Regions from separate parts of the Streptomyces sp. NPDC059649 genome, predicted to be linked through region 1. Evidence: riboswitches for the same ligand, from Rfam matches in the RefSeq annotation. Region 1 holds a riboswitch; each other region holds the start of a gene.
What was found. A riboswitch is a leader RNA that binds a small molecule or an ion and turns the genes downstream of it on or off. The one in region 1 is predicted to bind cyclic di-AMP.

Region 1 (3,913 bases):
CCGCGACCTGCGCGGCCGTTTCTACGACCCGGCGGACAAGCTCCGCGGCCGGCACTTCCCGGGCCCCGGCAGCCTGCTGGACGCCCTCATCGAGGACGTCTCCCGGCATACGGGCGGGGCCCCGGCGGACGACATGGCCCTGTTGGCGCTGCAGCGGCCCATGGGGGAGTGAGGGCTGTGCCGCGTTCCCCTACAGCGGGCGGAAGCTCTGCCCGTGCGGGCCGGTGAGTGCGACCGGGTGGCCGTCCAGGGCGAGGGTCAGCTGCAGCGGGTCGTCCGGGCGCGGGGTGTGGTGCGCGGGCAGCGGGAGCCACGGCAGCACGGAGTGGTGCTCCTGGGAGACCCAGTGCCCGCCGCCGTCCCGCCCGTCGAGGACCGACCGTACGAGCCGGGCGAACTCCTCGCGCCGGGCCGGCGGCAGATAGCTCAGCACGGAGGTGTGGAACACCACCAGCGTCGCCCCGGCGGGCGCCTCGGCCGCCAGCGCGGGCAGTTCCTCGATCAGGTCCCCGCGGACGATCCGCGGCCGCGGCGCCGCCCGCACCGCCTCGACGGCCGCGGACAGCCGGGCCGCCCGCGCCTCGTCGCCGGGCCATACGAGCGACCGCAGCCAGCGCAGGTCGTCCGGCTCGGCGACCGGGTCGAGCGGATCGAGATCGATCCCGGCCCGCCAGACGACCTCGGGGAGCCGGGTGGGGAGGTGCGGTCCGTGCCCTGCCGCCGGCACCGGCGCCTGCACCAGGCAGGGGAAGACCACCGGGCTGTCGGCCGGGCCCACTTCGACGACCGGGTGGTGCGCTCCTCCCGGTGCGCGCCCGCCAGAGTGGCCGGCAGCCGGCCCGCCCGCGTACCCGGGCCCGTGCCGGTACTCCTGCCCGTCCCCGGGCCCGTGCCGGTACGCGTACTCGTACCGATAGCGGTCCGGGTGCAGACACAGCCCCGCCGAGGTGCCGACCTCCAGCAGGGCCAGTGGCTGGGGCAGCCGGGCGAGCAGCGGCAGCAGGGTGGCGCAGCGGGCCGGCTCGTTGGTCTGGGTGCCGCGGCGCATGATCACGTCCCGCACCTGGTCCCAATGACGGATCGTCCATTCGCGCCAGCGACCGTACGCCGCCGCGCCGCGCGGGCCCTGTTCCGCGTGCGGGCCGTCGAGATGGCGGACGGCGGCGACCAGGAGTTGGGGCTGCTGCTTGTTGCCGGCCGGCAGCGAACCCGCCAGCAGCTCGCACAACTCCTGGTCCTGGCCGATCCGTGCGGACAGCTCCTCGTGGGCGTCGGACCGCCCGCGTGCCTCGCGCCAGGAGAACTCCTGGTACCGGCGCGCCACGTCCTGGGCGCTTCCGGACGTGCCACCGCTGCGGCCGGGACGGCCGGGATGGCCGTGGTGCCCGTGACCGGTGCTGCGGAGGCGTGCGGCGGGTCCGGGGCTCTCGGCGTGTCCGGGACTCTCGGAGTATCCGGGGCGCTCGGCGTTGACGACCATGATCCGACGTTACTGTCTTCACGTTCCGTAATGGTCGGGCACCCCTCTGCATAACAACTGACGCACAATCATCGAGAGGTCGTTTAGCGGCGGCACGGGGCGGTGCGGGGCGGTGCGGTCAACTCGCCCGATTTATGGCCATGGTGACCGGAAAAGACCACGCCACAGCTGGTGCGCGAGGCATATCGATTCCCGGGAAGGCTTGGAAAACGGCCGCGATCTCTATTACTGTCCGATAACGCAGCGCGGTCGTCCCAGCCGCCGCAAGAGGCGGCACCGCGCGCCGACGCCGAATCCCGCACGCGCTTTTCACGCACCTCCAGCATCTCGAACTGCACCAAGGGAACCGGGGAACCACCACCTTGGGGTGAATCGGACGCCTCCGCCAGAGGGTGCCCGTAGGAGACCTTCCTGCTCCGAACCCGTCAGCTAACCCGGTAGGCGAGAAGGAAGGAAAGGAGAGCGCCCCCGTGGCGTCCAACAGGCCTGTCCCCGAGGCTCCATCCGCCTACGAGTTCGACGACCGGGGCCCGGGTGCCCCGCATGCGCCGGGCGCCCCGCACGCCTTCGCAGGCTCCGGCGGCACCGCTTTCGTCACCGACACCCGTTTTGCGACGGCCGGCGAGGCGCACGGTGACGCCGACGGCCAGTGGGAGGAGTGGAACCCCACCGAGGAGTCCGTCCGCCCGGTCCGCGGCAAGCACCGGGTGGCCAAGCAGCGCGGCGGTGGACTCGCCCGCGGTGGCACGGTCCTGGGTGTCGGCGTCATCGCGGCGGTCGGCGCGGGCGGGATGGCCACGGCCGAGGGCAAGCCGCCGGTACCGATCTCGATGCCCGACCTCAGCGGTGTGGCCGACGCCGTCACCGACCACCTCCCGGACGCCGCCTCCCTGCCCGGCGTCGGCAACCTGATATCCGACGGCGGCTCGGACACCGGGTCCGACGCTGCCTCCGCGCCCGTCGACCCGCTCGCCGCGACGGGCTCGCCGTCGACCACGGCCACCGACACCGGGTCGAGTGCGGGCACGGGCTCCGGCGCGAACGCCGGTGAGGCGCTGCGCAGCCGTATCCTCCAGCAGGCCGACGCCCAGCAGGGCGCCGGCGAACAGGAGGCCCGCGAGGCCGCCGAACAGGCCGCGATCAAGCAGGCCACGACGGACGCGGCCGCGGACCAGAGCGCCGCCGAGAAGGCCGCGGCCGCCAAGAAGGAGGCAGCGGCCGAGGCCCGGCGCAAGGCCGAGGAGGAGGCCCGCCGGAAGGCGGAGGCCGAGCGCCTCGCCAAACTGGCGCAGAGCTACCTCACCCCGGTCGCCTCGTACACCCTCACCGCGAGCTTCGGGCAGGCCGGTGACCGCTGGGCCGCGGACCACACCGGCCAGGACTTCGCCGCCCCGACCGGTACGCCCGTCAGGGCGGTGCACTCCGGCACCATCACCCAGGCCGGCTGGGCCGGTTCGTACGGCTACCGCATCGTCCTGACCCTCGACGACGGCACCGAGCTCTGGTTCTGCCACCTCTCCTCGATGGTCAAGACCTCGGGCAAGGTCAGCACCGGTGACGTGATCGGCCGGGTCGGCGCCACGGGCAACGTCACCGGGCCTCACCTCCACCTGGAGGTACGCCCCGGCGCCGGCGACCCGATAGACCCGATGCCCTGGCTGCGCGACCACGGCCTCAACGTCTGACGAGCGGGGCGGGGCGGGGTGGGGCGGCCACGCGATGCGCACGCGTAGCCGCCCGTCGTAGGCGGGACCAACCGCCGCACGAGGGAATAACCACCCGCCCCGCAACGCTGCCCCCACCATGAGTGCGACAAGCAACAACTCCGGTACCCGCAGGGCCTTGGGCTCGCTGTCCGTCTCCCCGCTCTGCCTCGGGGGAAACGTCTTCGGCTGGACCGCTGACGAGGCCGAGTCGTTCGCGGTACTCGACGCGTACGTGGCGGGCGGCGGCAACTTCATCGACACCGCCGACGTGTACTCGGCCTGGGCGCCCGGCAACAAGGGCGGCGAGTCCGAGACCGTGCTCGGCAACTGGCTTGCCTCCCGCGGCAATCGCGAGGACATCGTCATCGCCACCAAGGTCGGCGCCCACCCCGACTACAAGGGCCTGTCCGCCGCCACCATCAAGTCCGCGGTCGAGGCGTCCCTCACCCGTCTCCGCACGGATTACCTCGACCTCTACTACACCCACTACGACGACGAGTCGGTGGAGGTCGGCGAGTTCCTGACCGCCCTGGACGACCTCGTCCGGGCCGGCAAGGTCCGCGAGATCGGCGCCTCCAACATCTCCGCGCGGCGCCTGGAGGAGTCCCTCGCCTTCTCCGACCGCGAGGGCGTGGCCCGTTACGTGGCCCTGCAGCCGCACTACAACCTGGTCTCCCGCGACACCTACGAGGGCGAACTCGCCGATGTGGCCGCCCGCAACGGCGTG
Region 2 (3,913 bases), on a different contig from region 1:
GCGCCCGAGCGGGACATCTCGCTCTACATCAACTCCCCCGGCGGCTCGCTCACCGCGATGACCGCGATCTACGACACGATGCGCTTCGTGTCGTGCGACGTGGAGACCGTCTGCCTGGGACAGGCCGCGTCCGCCGCAGCGGTGCTGCTGGCCGCCGGCACCCCCGGCAAGCGGCTGGCGCTGCCCGGCGCCCGGGTGCTGATCCACCAGCCGTCGGTGAGCGAACCGTTCGAGGGCCAGGCCAGCGACCTCTACATCCAGGCCCAGGAAGTGCTGCGCGGCCGCGCCATGCTGGAGGAGATGCTGGCGCTGCACACCGGTCAGCCGCGCGAGCGGATCGCCGCGGACATCGAGCGCGACAAGATCTTCGACGCCCCGGCCGCGCAGGAGTACGGCCTGATCGACGGGCTCACCCGCAACCGCAAGCGGTCGGCCGACCGACCCGTGGGACGGTGAGCCGGATGTGGCCGCCGGAGACCCCGCCGCTGCCCGCCCTGACCCGCGCCGAGGGGCAGCTGATCGACTGTTACCTGGAGGCGCTCGACCTGCTGGGCCGGATCAATCCGGCCCGCGGCGGCGGCACCTACAGCGGGCTGCGCGCCGCTCAGGCGCTGGTGAGCAAGGCCGCGGAACTGCGGGACGCGCTGACGCTGATGCACAACCGGGGCGAGCACGAGCTGCACGGCGAGACGCTGGCCCGGGCGCTGCGGGTGCTGGACGGGGAACGCCGGGCCGGATACGTGACGGTGCCGCCGGCCCGGGAACCCTGATCCGACACGCGCGCCCGCGCTGCCCGGACGGCGTAGCGTCCGCGCGTGCGGTAGGGGGGCGACGAATTGCGCCGGGGGCCAGAATTACTGCGGTGGCCGATGTTTCGCCCCAGGTCGAAGGGGGTGCCGCCGATGACGCTCCGGCCCACGACGGGGCAAATCCCACCATTCGGCTCAATTGTGGCGCATCTCACATACGGCATTTTCAACTCGGAATTCCGGTGGCGGGTGCGTGAGGATCCCTTTCGACGACAAGACCCCGCCACAGCGACGGGGCGGTCCGGCCGGGCGCCTAATCCCGCCGCCGTGCCGGATGTCCGGTCGATGCGTGTGGATCGGCGGGAGCGGAGGACCCGAGCAGTACGGGGTCCGGGGCCCGCGCGGCCGACGGACTCCTTGGGGTGAAGCCGTGGAAACGGCCGGGCATCTTCGCCTGCCCGAACCCGACAGGTCTTCCTTCGCAGGCGGCTGACGAAGGGTTTGCGCATGACCGTGCGCACGCATACGCCGCATCTGCTGGCCCGCGCCGGCACCGTGTCCGCACTGGCGCTGGCCACGCTCGGCGGGACCACGCTCGCACCGGGAACCTCCGCCGACGCCGAGGCCGCGACCGTCTCCGCCCATGCGCTGCGGATCGCGGCCTCCAAGCGGGGCTCGCCCTACCAGTACGGGGCCATGGGACCGTACCGCTTCGACTGTTCGGGCCTGACGGTGTACTCGTTCAAGCGCGCCGGCCGGGACCTGCCGCGGACCGCGGCCCAGCAGTACGGCCGCACCCGGCACATCCCGTCCTCTGCCCGGAAACGCGGGGACCTGGTCTTCTTCCACTCCGGCAACGGCATTTACCACGTCGGCATCTACGCCGGGCAGGGCCGCATGTGGCATGCGCCCAAGGCCGGCAGCGTGGTGCGGCTGGAGAAGATCTGGAGCCGCGCGGTCTCGTACGGGAGGGTGCCCTGAGCTGCGGCGACGCCGGGCGCCCGGTCAATTGTCAGTGCTGGCCGATAATTTGACGGGGTGACTTCGGAGCTGAGCAAGGTGCTGACGGCCGCGGCGCGGGGGAGCTTCCCGCCCGAGGACGGTTCGGTGACGGTGCTGCCCCAGCCGTCCCCGCGGGACGTGGGCGTGCTGTCGTTCACCTGTCATGCCGTGGTGTTCGCGGACGTGGAGCCGTCCTGGGTGCACGACCGGACAGCCCCCGGCGATCTCGCCGGACCGCTCAGTCCGCCGTTCCTGACCGCGCTGGGTGAACGGACCGGCCGCGAGGCCAACAACATCGACCTGGCCATGGTCGCCGAGGCGCTGCCCGGGCCGCCGCCGTTGGAGCTGGTGGAGACGACGGACCGCAGCCATCCGCGCATCGTCCGGGCGCTGCGCCACCGCGACGAGGTGCGGGCCTGGACGACCGGGGACGGCGGGACGCTGATCATCGGGCGGGGCCTGGCCGGGCGCTGGGAGCTGGCCGCGGAGGTGGACGGCGCCGGCCAGGGACGCGGCCTCGGTCGCCGGCTGGCGCACGCCGCCCGCCATCTCATACCGGCGGGCGAACGGCTCTGGGCCCAGGCCGCCCCCGGCAATGCCCGCAGCGTCCGCGCCCTGCTGGCCGCGGGGTTCGTACCGGTGGGCGCGGAGGTGCTGCTGGTGCCGGCCGGCGGCCCCGGCTGAACGGGTACCGCTGCCTGGGGTCCTGGTCCCGCCCCGTTCCTGGCCCTTCCGCTGTCCCTGCCCCTGCCTGGGGTTGGGTCCGGCCGGCCCCGTTCCTGCCCCTGCCCGTGCCTGGGGTGGGGCCCGGTCCCGTTCCTGCCGCTGCCCTCAGGCGAGCGCGACCTCGACGAGCAGCGCTCCGCCCAGCGCGGTGAGCAGGGCGCCGGTGGTGGCCTCCAGGGCCCTGGCCACCAGGGGCGGCGCAGTCAGCCACCCAGCCGGTCGACGAGCAGCGCCACGGCGCCCTGTCGGGCTCGGCGTGGCGGGGGCCCCGGAGATGGTGGCGGAGGGCTCGGTGACCCCGTTGGGGATCCGCCGGCTGGACCCGCCGGAGCTGCGCCGCCGGATCGCGGTGGCCTACCGCAGCGGCGGCGGCATCCCGGCCCCGGACACCCTCCGCGCGCTGCTGCGCGGCGCCTTCAGCCGCCCCTCCCCCACACCGTGACGGCCGCACGCATGCCGTACCGGCCGTACGCATGCCATGCCGGCCGTACGCATGTCGTCGGGCCGTACGCCGCGGCGGCCGCGCCGTCAGCCGACCGCGACCTGCCAGGGCAGGCTGATCCAGACGGTCTTGCCGCCGGTGTCGGTGGGGACGACGGAGAGCCGGCCGCCGGCCTCCGCGGCGAGGAAGCGGATGATGACCAGGCCCCGGCCGTTGTCCTGCTGGACCGCGGCAGGCAGCCGGCGGGGGCGGCGGGGGTGACTGTCGGTGACCCCGACGCACAGCTCCTCGTCGCGGTCCAGACGCAGTTCGAGGGTGAAGGTCGGGGACTGGCCGAAGGTGTGCTGGACGGCGTTGGTGGCGAGTTCGGAGACGATCAGGCGGACCGCGTCGGCGGTGGTGGAACCGGCGGGCAGGCCCCATTCGGTGAGCACGGTGAGGGCGTGTCTGCGGGCGAGGCGGACCGATTCCGGGGCGCTCGGCAGGGTGAGTGCGGATTCCTGGTGGTCTGCCATCGCGACGCCGTCCCTTTCCCACCGAGGCCGGCTCCGGTCCGCTGCCCGGGGAGCCGGTGTGCCACTCGGGTCAACGATTCGGCCTCGGATCTGCTGGAGCGCCAGCCTGCCACCCGTTCCCCCGGTGTGGCGCTCGATCCGCCAACATATGCAGATATCTATCGCTCGAAGCGGTGAACTCTGCGACGGGAGACCGGATATGGGACGCCATGCCGGTCACACACGGTCACCAAGGATCAGATCTTCGGCGGCGCGGTGGCGAGGATCGTGCCCACCGCCCGGTCGAGCTGGCCGTCCGTCAGGTCCGCGCGGGCGGTGAGCCGCAGCCGGGAGATCCCGTCCGGTACGGACGGCGGCCGGAAGCAGCCGACCGCGAGACCGGCCGTGCGGCAGTCGGCGGCCCAGCGGACCGCGGCCTCCGGCGAGGGGGCGCGGACGGACACCACCGCGGCGTCCGGCCGTACCGCGGTCAGGCCGGC
Region 3 (3,913 bases), on a different contig from region 1:
CTGCTGCGGCTGGCCGGCGCGCCCTCCCTGGGCTGGCTGGACGTGAAGGCGTCCGCCGGGGTGGAGGTGCCCGCCATCGAGCACGCGGTCGACGAGGAACTGGCACGGTTCGCCGCCGAGGGGCCCACCCCGGAGGAGATGGAGCGGGCGCAGGCCCAGCTGGAGCGCGAATGGCTGGACCGCCTGGCGACGGTCAGCGGCCGCGCCGACGAACTCTGCCGCTTCGCCGTCCTGTTCGGCGACCCGCAGCTCGCGCTGACCGCCGTGCAGCGGGTCCTGGACATCACCCCCGAGGAGGTGCAGGCGGTCGCCAAGGCCCGGCTGCGCCCCGACAACCGCGCGGTGCTCGTCTACGAGCCCACCGAGCCGGCCGGCAACGCCGCCGAGGAAGGGGAGACGGAGCAGTGAGCGACACCACCCGCCAGGATTCCCCAGGGAGCAGCATGCAGTTCCACCCGCAGCCCCAGAGCGGCGCGCCCAAGCCGTGGGCCTTCCCGGCCCCCGAGCGCAGCCAACTGCCCAACGGCCTCACCCTCCTGACCAGTCACCGCCCCGGTCAGCAGGTCGTCGCGGTGGAGATCAACCTCGTCGCCCCGCTGGACGCCGAGCCGGAGGGCCTGGACGGCGTCGCCACGATCATGGCGCGCGCCCTGTCCGAGGGCACCGACAAATACGACGCGGAGGGCTTCGCCGCCGAGCTGGAGCGCTGCGGCGCCACGCTGGACGCCCACGCCGACCACCCCGGCGTACGCGTCTCCCTGGAGGTCCCGGCCTCCCGGCTGACCCGCGCGCTCGGCCTGCTCGCCGACGCGCTGCGGGCCCCCGCGTTCCCGGAGAGCGAGATCGAGCGGCTGGTCCGCAATCGCCTCGACGAGATCCCGCACGAGCTCGCCAACCCGGCCCGGCGCGCGGCGATGGCGCTCTCCAAGGAGCTGTTCCCGGCCACCGCGCGGATCTCCCGCCCCCGTCAGGGCACCGAGGAGACGGTCGCGCGGATCGACGCCGCGGCCGTGCGCGCCTTCTACGACGCCCATGTCCGGCCCGCCACGGCCACCGCCGTGATCGTCGGTGACTTCACCGGCGTCGACCTGGCCGCGTCGCTCGCCGACACCCTCGGCGCCTGGAGCGGTTCGACCGCCGAGCCGGTGAAGGCGACCCCGATCGTCGCCGACGACACCGGCCGCGTGGTGATCGTGGACCGCCCCGGCGCCGTGCAGACGCAGCTGCTCATCGGCCGGATCGGCGCCGACCGGCACGACCGCGTGTGGCCGGCGCAGGTGCTCGGCACGTACTGCCTGGGCGGCACCCTCACCTCCCGCCTGGACCGCGTCCTGCGTGAGGAGAAGGGCTACACCTACGGCGTGCGGGCCTTCGGGCAGGTGCTGCGCTCCACGGCCCCCACGTCCCCCGAGGGCACCACCGGCGCCGCGCTGCTCGCCATCAGCGGCTCGGTGGACACCGCCTCCACCGGGCCGGCGCTGGAGGACCTCTGGAAGGTGCTGCGGACCCTCGCGGCAGAGGGGCTGACGGACGAGGAGCGGGACGTCGCGGTGCAGAACCTCGTCGGGGTGGCGCCGCTCAAGTACGAGACCGCGGCGGCCGTCGCGGGCACCCTCGCCGACCAGGTGGAGCAGCAGCTCCCGGACGATTTCCAGGCGCAGTTGTACCTCCGGCTCGCGGAGACCGGCACGGTCGAGGCGACCGCCGCCGCCGTCAACGCCTTCCCGGTGGACCGCCTGGTGACCGTCCTGGTGGGCGACGCCGCGCAGATCACCGAGCCCGTCAAGGCGCTGGGCATCGGAGAGGTGACGGTCGTCAGCGGCTAGTCCGCAGGCGGCGTATGACGAAGCGTCACGACCGACGGCTCCTGTGGGGTTCGCTCACCACGGGAGCCGTCGTATGTCCGTCGCCTGCTCGTCGCCTGTCCGCCGCCGGTCTGCCGCAGTCTGCTGTATGTCCGGTTTGGGATGGCTCGTTGAGCCGGAACTTGTGGCATCCCGCACAAAATCGCGGTTCCGTTTGGCGCCGCAAAGTGGCCCCGTTTAGCGTCGGTCCGGCTGTTCGTCACAACTCCGCCACAACAGTGGCACCGGACAGTCATCGCCGAGTCCCCGTACGGCGCGAGCCAGGGGAGCCGGGGACCCACCCGTCCCTGGGGTGAATCGGGCGCCTCTCCGGAGGGGCCCGTAGGAGACCTTCCTGCTCCGAACCCGTCAGCTAACCCGGTAGGCGAGAGGGAAGGAAAGGACAAGCCAGCACATGGCGTTCACCCGTGCCACCGGGAAGCACCGCCGGGCCAGCCGCAGCGCCCGGACGACCCGCAACCTCGCCGGTATAGCCACCCTCGCGACCTCCGGCGTCGTCGCCACCCTGGCGTCACCGGCGATGGCCGCCACCGACGAGGCACGCACCCAGGACACCGGCCTCACCCAGGCCGTCGTGCTCGGTGACGAGCTCGCCCACCGCCTGGAGGTCCAGGCCGACACCCAGCAGGCCGCCGCCGAGGCCGCCGCCATGCAGGCGAAGGCCGAGGCCGAGGCCAAGAAGCGGGTGGCGGAGGCCGAGCGGCACGCCGAGGCGGCCCGGAAGAAGGCCAAGGCCGAGCGCGAGGCCAAGGAGCGGGCCGCCCGGGACGCCGAGCGCAAGCGCCTGAACGCCTTCGTCGCCCCCGTCGCCGGCTCCTACGTCTCCACCGGCTACAAGGCCTCCAGCAGCCTGTGGTCCTCCGGCAGCCACACCGGCATCGACTTCCACGCCGCCACCGGCACCTCCGTCCACGCGGTCGGCGCGGGCACCGTCGTCGAGGCCGGCTGGGGCGGGTCGTACGGCAACAACATCGTGATCAAGATGCACGACGGCACGTACACCCAGTACGGCCACCTGTCGTCGATCGGCGTCTCGGTCGGCCAGACCGTCACCCCCGGCCAGCAGATCGGCCTCTCCGGGGCCACCGGCAACGTCACCGGCCCGCATCTGCACTTCGAGGCCCGCACCAGCCCGGACTACGGCTCCGACATCGACCCGATCGCGTATCTGCGCTCGCACGGCGTCAACGTCTGATCCGGCGTCAGGCACACCCGCCTCGGCCTCCCGGCGCACGCCTCGGTGCCCTCCCCGCCCATTGGCCAAAAAATATCGCCGAATACGCGGAGTCCGTCGGAAAAGCCGTGCCGGTCGAATAGAGTCTCGGAAAAGCCGCCGACCGGCGGCGTTTTCCGGGGATTACGGCGGAGGCACGATCGATGCGAGGCCATATTTCCGCGCATGCGGTGTGCACGGCGATTCGCGAGGACATCGTCTCCGGTGCGCTGGCGCCGGGGAGCCGACTGATCGAGGAGATCCTGGCGGCGCGCTACGGCGTCTCCAGGGTGCCGGTCCGCGAAGCGCTGCGCACCCTGCAGTCGGAGGGCTTCGTCACCACCCGCCACCACGCGGGCGCGTGCGTCGCCGAGCCCACCGAGCAGGAGGCCGCCGACCTGCTCGACATCCGCGCCCTGCTGGAGCCGCTGGGCGCGGCCCGCGCGGCCGCCCGGCGCACCCCCGCCCATCTGAAGGTGCTGCGCGGCCTGGTGCGGCTCGGCCGCGAGCGGGCCCGCCACGGCAGCCCCACCGACCTGCGCCAACTCGACGGCTGGTTCCACGAGACGCTGGCCCAGGCGGCCGGCAGCCCCAGCCTGACCGCGCTGCTGACCCAGCTGCGCCGCAAGATCGAGTGGATGTATGCGGTGGAGCCGCCGCCGCGGGCCGGTGATGCATGGGACGAACACGGCGCGGTGCTGGACGCGGTGGCCCGGGGCGACGCGGAACGGGCCCGCGCCCTGATGGCGGCCCACATCGAGCGCTCGCTCCCGGTGTACCGGCTGCGGCGCCCCGCCGCACCCGAGGTGAGCGATCCGAAACAGCCCGTCAACAC
Region 4 (3,913 bases), on a different contig from region 1:
TAGGGCAGCCCGACCCGGATGAGGATCTCCTCGAAGACACGGGACTGGGCGTTGGTGCGGTAGAAGATGGCGACGTCGCCGGCCTTGGCGTCGCCGGCGTCGGTGAGCCGGTCGATCTCGTCGGCGACGAACTGCGCCTCGTCGTGCTCGGTGTCCGCGACATAGCCGTTGATCTTGGCGCCGGCGCCGGCGTCGGTCCAGAGGTTCTTGGGGCGGCGGTTCTCGTTGCGCTCGATGACGGCGTTGGCGGCGGACAGGATCGTCTGCGAGGAGCGGTAGTTCTGCTCCAGCAGGATCGTGGTGGCGTCCGGGTAGTCCTCCTCGAACTGGAGGATGTTGCGGATCGTGGCGCCGCGGAAGGCGTAGATCGACTGGTCGGCGTCACCGACGACGCACAGCTCGGCGGCGGGGATCTCGGCGGTGCCGGTGCCGACCAGCTCGCGGACGAGGGTGTACTGGGCGTGGTTGGTGTCCTGGTACTCGTCCACGAGCACGTGCCGGAAGCGGCGGCGGTAGTGCTCGGCGACGTCCGGGAAGGCCTGGAGGAGGTTGACCGTGGTCATGATGATGTCGTCGAAGTCCAGGGCGTTGGCCTCGCGCAGCCGTGCCTGGTACATCGCGTACGCCTCGGCCAGCGTCTTCTCGAACCCGTCGGCCGCCGTCCCGGCGAAGGTCTCCTCGTCGATGAGCTCGTTCTTGAGGTTGGAGATCTTCGCGCTGAAGGACTTGGGCGGGAAGCGCTTGGGGTCGAGGTCCAGATCGCGGCAGACCAGGGACATCAGGCGCTTGGAGTCGGCGGCGTCGTAGATCGAGAAGGAGGACGTGAAGCCCAGCTTCTTGGACTCGCGGCGCAGGATCCGCACGCAGGCGCTGTGGAAGGTGGACACCCACATGGCGTTGGCGCGCGGGCCGACCAGCTGCTCGACGCGCTCCTTCATCTCGCCGGCGGCCTTGTTGGTGAAGGTGATCGCGAGGATCTGGCCGGGGTGGACATGCCGCTCGGCGAGCAGATGCGCGATGCGGTGGGTGAGCACCCGGGTCTTGCCGGAGCCGGCGCCGGCGACGATCAGCAGCGGGCCGCCGGTGTGCACCACGGCGGCCTTCTGCTGGTCGTTGAGCCCCTCGAGCAGCGCGGCGGGGTCGATGGCCGGGCGGGCGGCGCCGTCGCGGTAGTACGCGTCCCTGGGCGCGGGCGCGTCGAACCGCCCGCCGAACAGGTCGGCGGGGATCTCCTCGGGGACCGGCTCGTGCTCGTCCTCGGGAGGCGGCGGGGGCCCCTCGTCCTTGTGGGCGAGGTCCGCCAGGAAGCTGTCGTCAAAGAGGCTGCTCATCGCCCACCGAGTCTAGGCCGCCGCACCGACAGCGCGCCGCGGACTGTGGACAAGTGACCGGGACGGCCGGAGAACGCGCGGTATCCACCGGCGGTCGTGGCCATCGGACGCCCGGCCGAATGCGGCTTATGCGCACCGCCGGAAACGGAACGGCCGCCTCCCGAAGCGGAACGGCATCACTCAGGTCACAAAAAGGTTTCGGGCATATCGAACATCAGCCTTCACAGGAGCCACACGAGTTGGCTAACGTCCTCGCTCAGGCAGCCCGCCTCCCCGCGGACGACAGCGTTCGCACGGGCCGCCCGCGCCGAGTCCGGCCCTGCCCGCGATGTGTCCCTCCGGTCACGCACGGGTCACCCGGAGCCGGGGACCCACCAGCACCACCGGGGTGAATCGATCCGTCCGACCGCCGCAAGCGGACGTACGGACCGTAGGGCACGGCCTTCCGTCAGCGACACCGCCCGAACCCGACAGCTAACCCGGTAGGCGGTCCACGGAAGGAGTTGCCGGCCTTGGCGTCCCATCGCAAGCCGCGCACCAGCGTTCTCACCTCGCCCGGGAGCCGCCGTACGGCGGCCGGGCTCACCACCGCCGCGCTCGCCTCGGTCACCCTGCTCTCGCAGACCGCGGACGCCGCCCCCAGAGCCCCCAAGCCCAGCATCGAAGAGGTCAAGCAGAAGGTCGACGGCCTCTACCGGCAGGCCGAGGTGGCCACCCAGAAGTACAACGCGGCCAAGGAGCGCGCCGATCACCAGCGCGAGACCGTGGACGGGCTGCTCAACGCCGCGGCCAAGCGGGCCGAGAAGATGAACGAGACCCGGCGGGAGCTCGGTACGTTCGCCTCGGCCCAGTACCGCACCGGCGGCATGAACCCGACCGCGCAGCTGATGCTCGCCAAGAACCCGCAGCAGTTCTTCGACCGCAGCCACCTGATGGAGCGGCTGACCGGGCGGCAGCAGCAGGCCGTCGCCGACTACCAGCAGCAGGCCGCGGCGGCCGCCCGCCAGCGGGCCGAGGCCAGCCGCAGCCTGGACCACCTGCAGAGCTCGCAGGCCGCCCTGAAGGAGTCCAAGCGCTCCGTCCAGCAGAAGCTGGCCGAGGCCCGGCAGCTGCTGTCCCGGCTGACCGCCCAGGAGAAGGCGCGGCTGGCCGAACTGGAGCGCCGGAAGGAGGCGGCGGCCAAGCGCCGGGCCGAGGAGGAGGCGCGCAAGCAGCAGGAGCGCGAGCGGCAGCGCCAGCAGGACGGCGGCTCGACCGGCGGCCAGACCGGCGGGGACACCGGCGGCTCCACCGGGGGCTCGCAGTCCACCAAGGCCCAGCAGGCCCTGGCCTTCGCCCGCGCCCAGATCGGCAAGCCGTACGTCTGGGGCGCCACCGGGCCCTCGTCCTACGACTGCTCGGGGCTGACCCAGGCGGCGTGGAAGGCGGCCGGGGTCGACCTGCCGCGCACCACCTGGGACCAGGTCAAGGTCGGCCAGCGGGTGGCGACCAAGGACCTGCAACCCGGTGACCTGGTCTTCTTCTTCGACGACATCAGCCACGTCGGCATGTACATAGGCGGCGGCAAGATGATCCACGCCCCGCACCCGGGCGCCAACGTCCGGGAGGAGTCGATCTACTACATGCCGATCTACGGGAGCGTCCGCCCGGGCTGACGCCCGGCCCCGCTCCTCCCAGGTCCACCCCCCACGGTCACCCCCCACACGCCACCGCGCGGCCCTCGCCTCCGGATCCCGGAGTGCGACGACCGCGCGGTGTGCGGTTTGTGGGGCGCCGTTGCGGGTCCCGGGCCGTACGAGCCCGGGGTCCGGCGGCCGGCGTGGTCAGGTCCAGAGGACCGCGATGAAGATGTTGGCCACCGTGAGGCCGCCGACCGCGCCGAACAGCGCCTTGTCGACCTGCTCCTCGTCCCGCTTGACGTAGACCAGCGCCAGGATCACCACCAGGACGGCCATCTTGATGCCGATCTTGATGTTGTTGACCGGGTGGCCCTGCGCCTGGTTCAGGCCGACCAGCACGATGCCGGTGACCAGCATCGTCAGCGCGCCGTGCAGCATGGCCGGAACGAACCGGGCGGTGCCCGCACCCATCGCCTTCATCTGCGTCAGGAACCCGCCCAGCAGTGAGGCGATGCCGATGATGTGCAGGCCGACGAAGATATTGATGACTACGTCCATGGGGCGGGATCGTATCCGCCGCATAGCACGCCCTTTCCGGCAGGGTGTCCCCATTCGTCGCTTCGGTCAGCGCGGAGCGGCCGCGGCGAACGGGCGATGACGCTCCGGTCACCCGCGTTCCGGCAGCGGTCGAAACCGAACAATGCCGCGCAAGCCAGCCCACCTCCATGACGCCCGGGCTTAGCGTCCTCCTCCAGGCGGCCGACTCCCGCCGCGCCGGACTCCGCACCGGCGTCCCGTCGGCCGCCCCGCCGGGAGATACGGCGGCGGCCCGCTCCGTCCCACGGGCCGCCGCCGGGCCCCCGGCCCGAAGGGAAGGAAGTGACGGCCACCGTGGCCTCGCACCGCAAGCCCAGGCGACATCCGCTCGCCGCGCTCACCGGCGGCTCGCGCAGCGCGCGCACC

Region 2: linked by a shared signal. The riboswitch ahead of ACFV1J_RS19435 (C40 family peptidase) and the one ahead of ACFV1J_RS33175 (peptidoglycan DD-metalloendopeptidase family protein) in region 1 are both predicted to bind cyclic di-AMP.
Region 3: linked by a shared signal. The riboswitch ahead of ACFV1J_RS11040 (M23 family metallopeptidase) and the one ahead of ACFV1J_RS33175 (peptidoglycan DD-metalloendopeptidase family protein) in region 1 are both predicted to bind cyclic di-AMP.
Region 4: linked by a shared signal. The riboswitch ahead of ACFV1J_RS32750 (NlpC/P60 family protein) and the one ahead of ACFV1J_RS33175 (peptidoglycan DD-metalloendopeptidase family protein) in region 1 are both predicted to bind cyclic di-AMP.

What each region holds. Positions count from the first base shown of each region.
Region 1 is NZ_JBHWDV010000049.1:20,163-24,075, reverse strand. Features, by position in the region: gene ACFV1J_RS33185 (PP2C family protein-serine/threonine phosphatase) at 1-172, shown strand, start outside; gene ACFV1J_RS33180 (DUF2332 family protein) at 191-1,480, opposite strand; cyclic di-AMP (ydaO/yuaA leader) riboswitch at 1,785-1,939, shown strand; gene ACFV1J_RS33175 (peptidoglycan DD-metalloendopeptidase family protein) at 1,951-3,165, shown strand; gene ACFV1J_RS33170 (aldo/keto reductase) at 3,284-3,913, shown strand, end outside.
Region 2 is NZ_JBHWDV010000016.1:114,652-118,564, reverse strand. Features, by position in the region: gene ACFV1J_RS19445 (ATP-dependent Clp protease proteolytic subunit) at 1-456, shown strand, start outside; gene ACFV1J_RS19440 (hypothetical protein) at 462-770, shown strand; cyclic di-AMP (ydaO/yuaA leader) riboswitch at 1,080-1,252, shown strand; gene ACFV1J_RS19435 (C40 family peptidase) at 1,257-1,730, shown strand; gene ACFV1J_RS19430 (GNAT family N-acetyltransferase) at 1,788-2,435, shown strand; gene ACFV1J_RS19425 (hypothetical protein) at 2,770-2,919, shown strand; gene ACFV1J_RS19420 (ATP-binding protein) at 3,006-3,434, opposite strand; gene ACFV1J_RS19415 (8-amino-7-oxononanoate synthase) at 3,671-3,913, opposite strand, start outside.
Region 3 is NZ_JBHWDV010000006.1:75,456-79,368, reverse strand. Features, by position in the region: gene ACFV1J_RS11050 (M16 family metallopeptidase) at 1-408, shown strand, start outside; gene ACFV1J_RS11045 (M16 family metallopeptidase) at 444-1,826, shown strand; cyclic di-AMP (ydaO/yuaA leader) riboswitch at 2,092-2,247, shown strand; gene ACFV1J_RS11040 (M23 family metallopeptidase) at 2,260-3,060, shown strand; gene ACFV1J_RS11035 (GntR family transcriptional regulator) at 3,243-3,913, shown strand, end outside.
Region 4 is NZ_JBHWDV010000047.1:21,807-25,719, forward strand. Features, by position in the region: gene pcrA (DNA helicase PcrA) at 1-1,331, opposite strand, end outside; cyclic di-AMP (ydaO/yuaA leader) riboswitch at 1,667-1,836, shown strand; gene ACFV1J_RS32750 (NlpC/P60 family protein) at 1,844-2,986, shown strand; gene ACFV1J_RS32755 (hypothetical protein) at 3,155-3,508, opposite strand; gene ACFV1J_RS32760 (NlpC/P60 family protein) at 3,830-3,913, shown strand, end outside.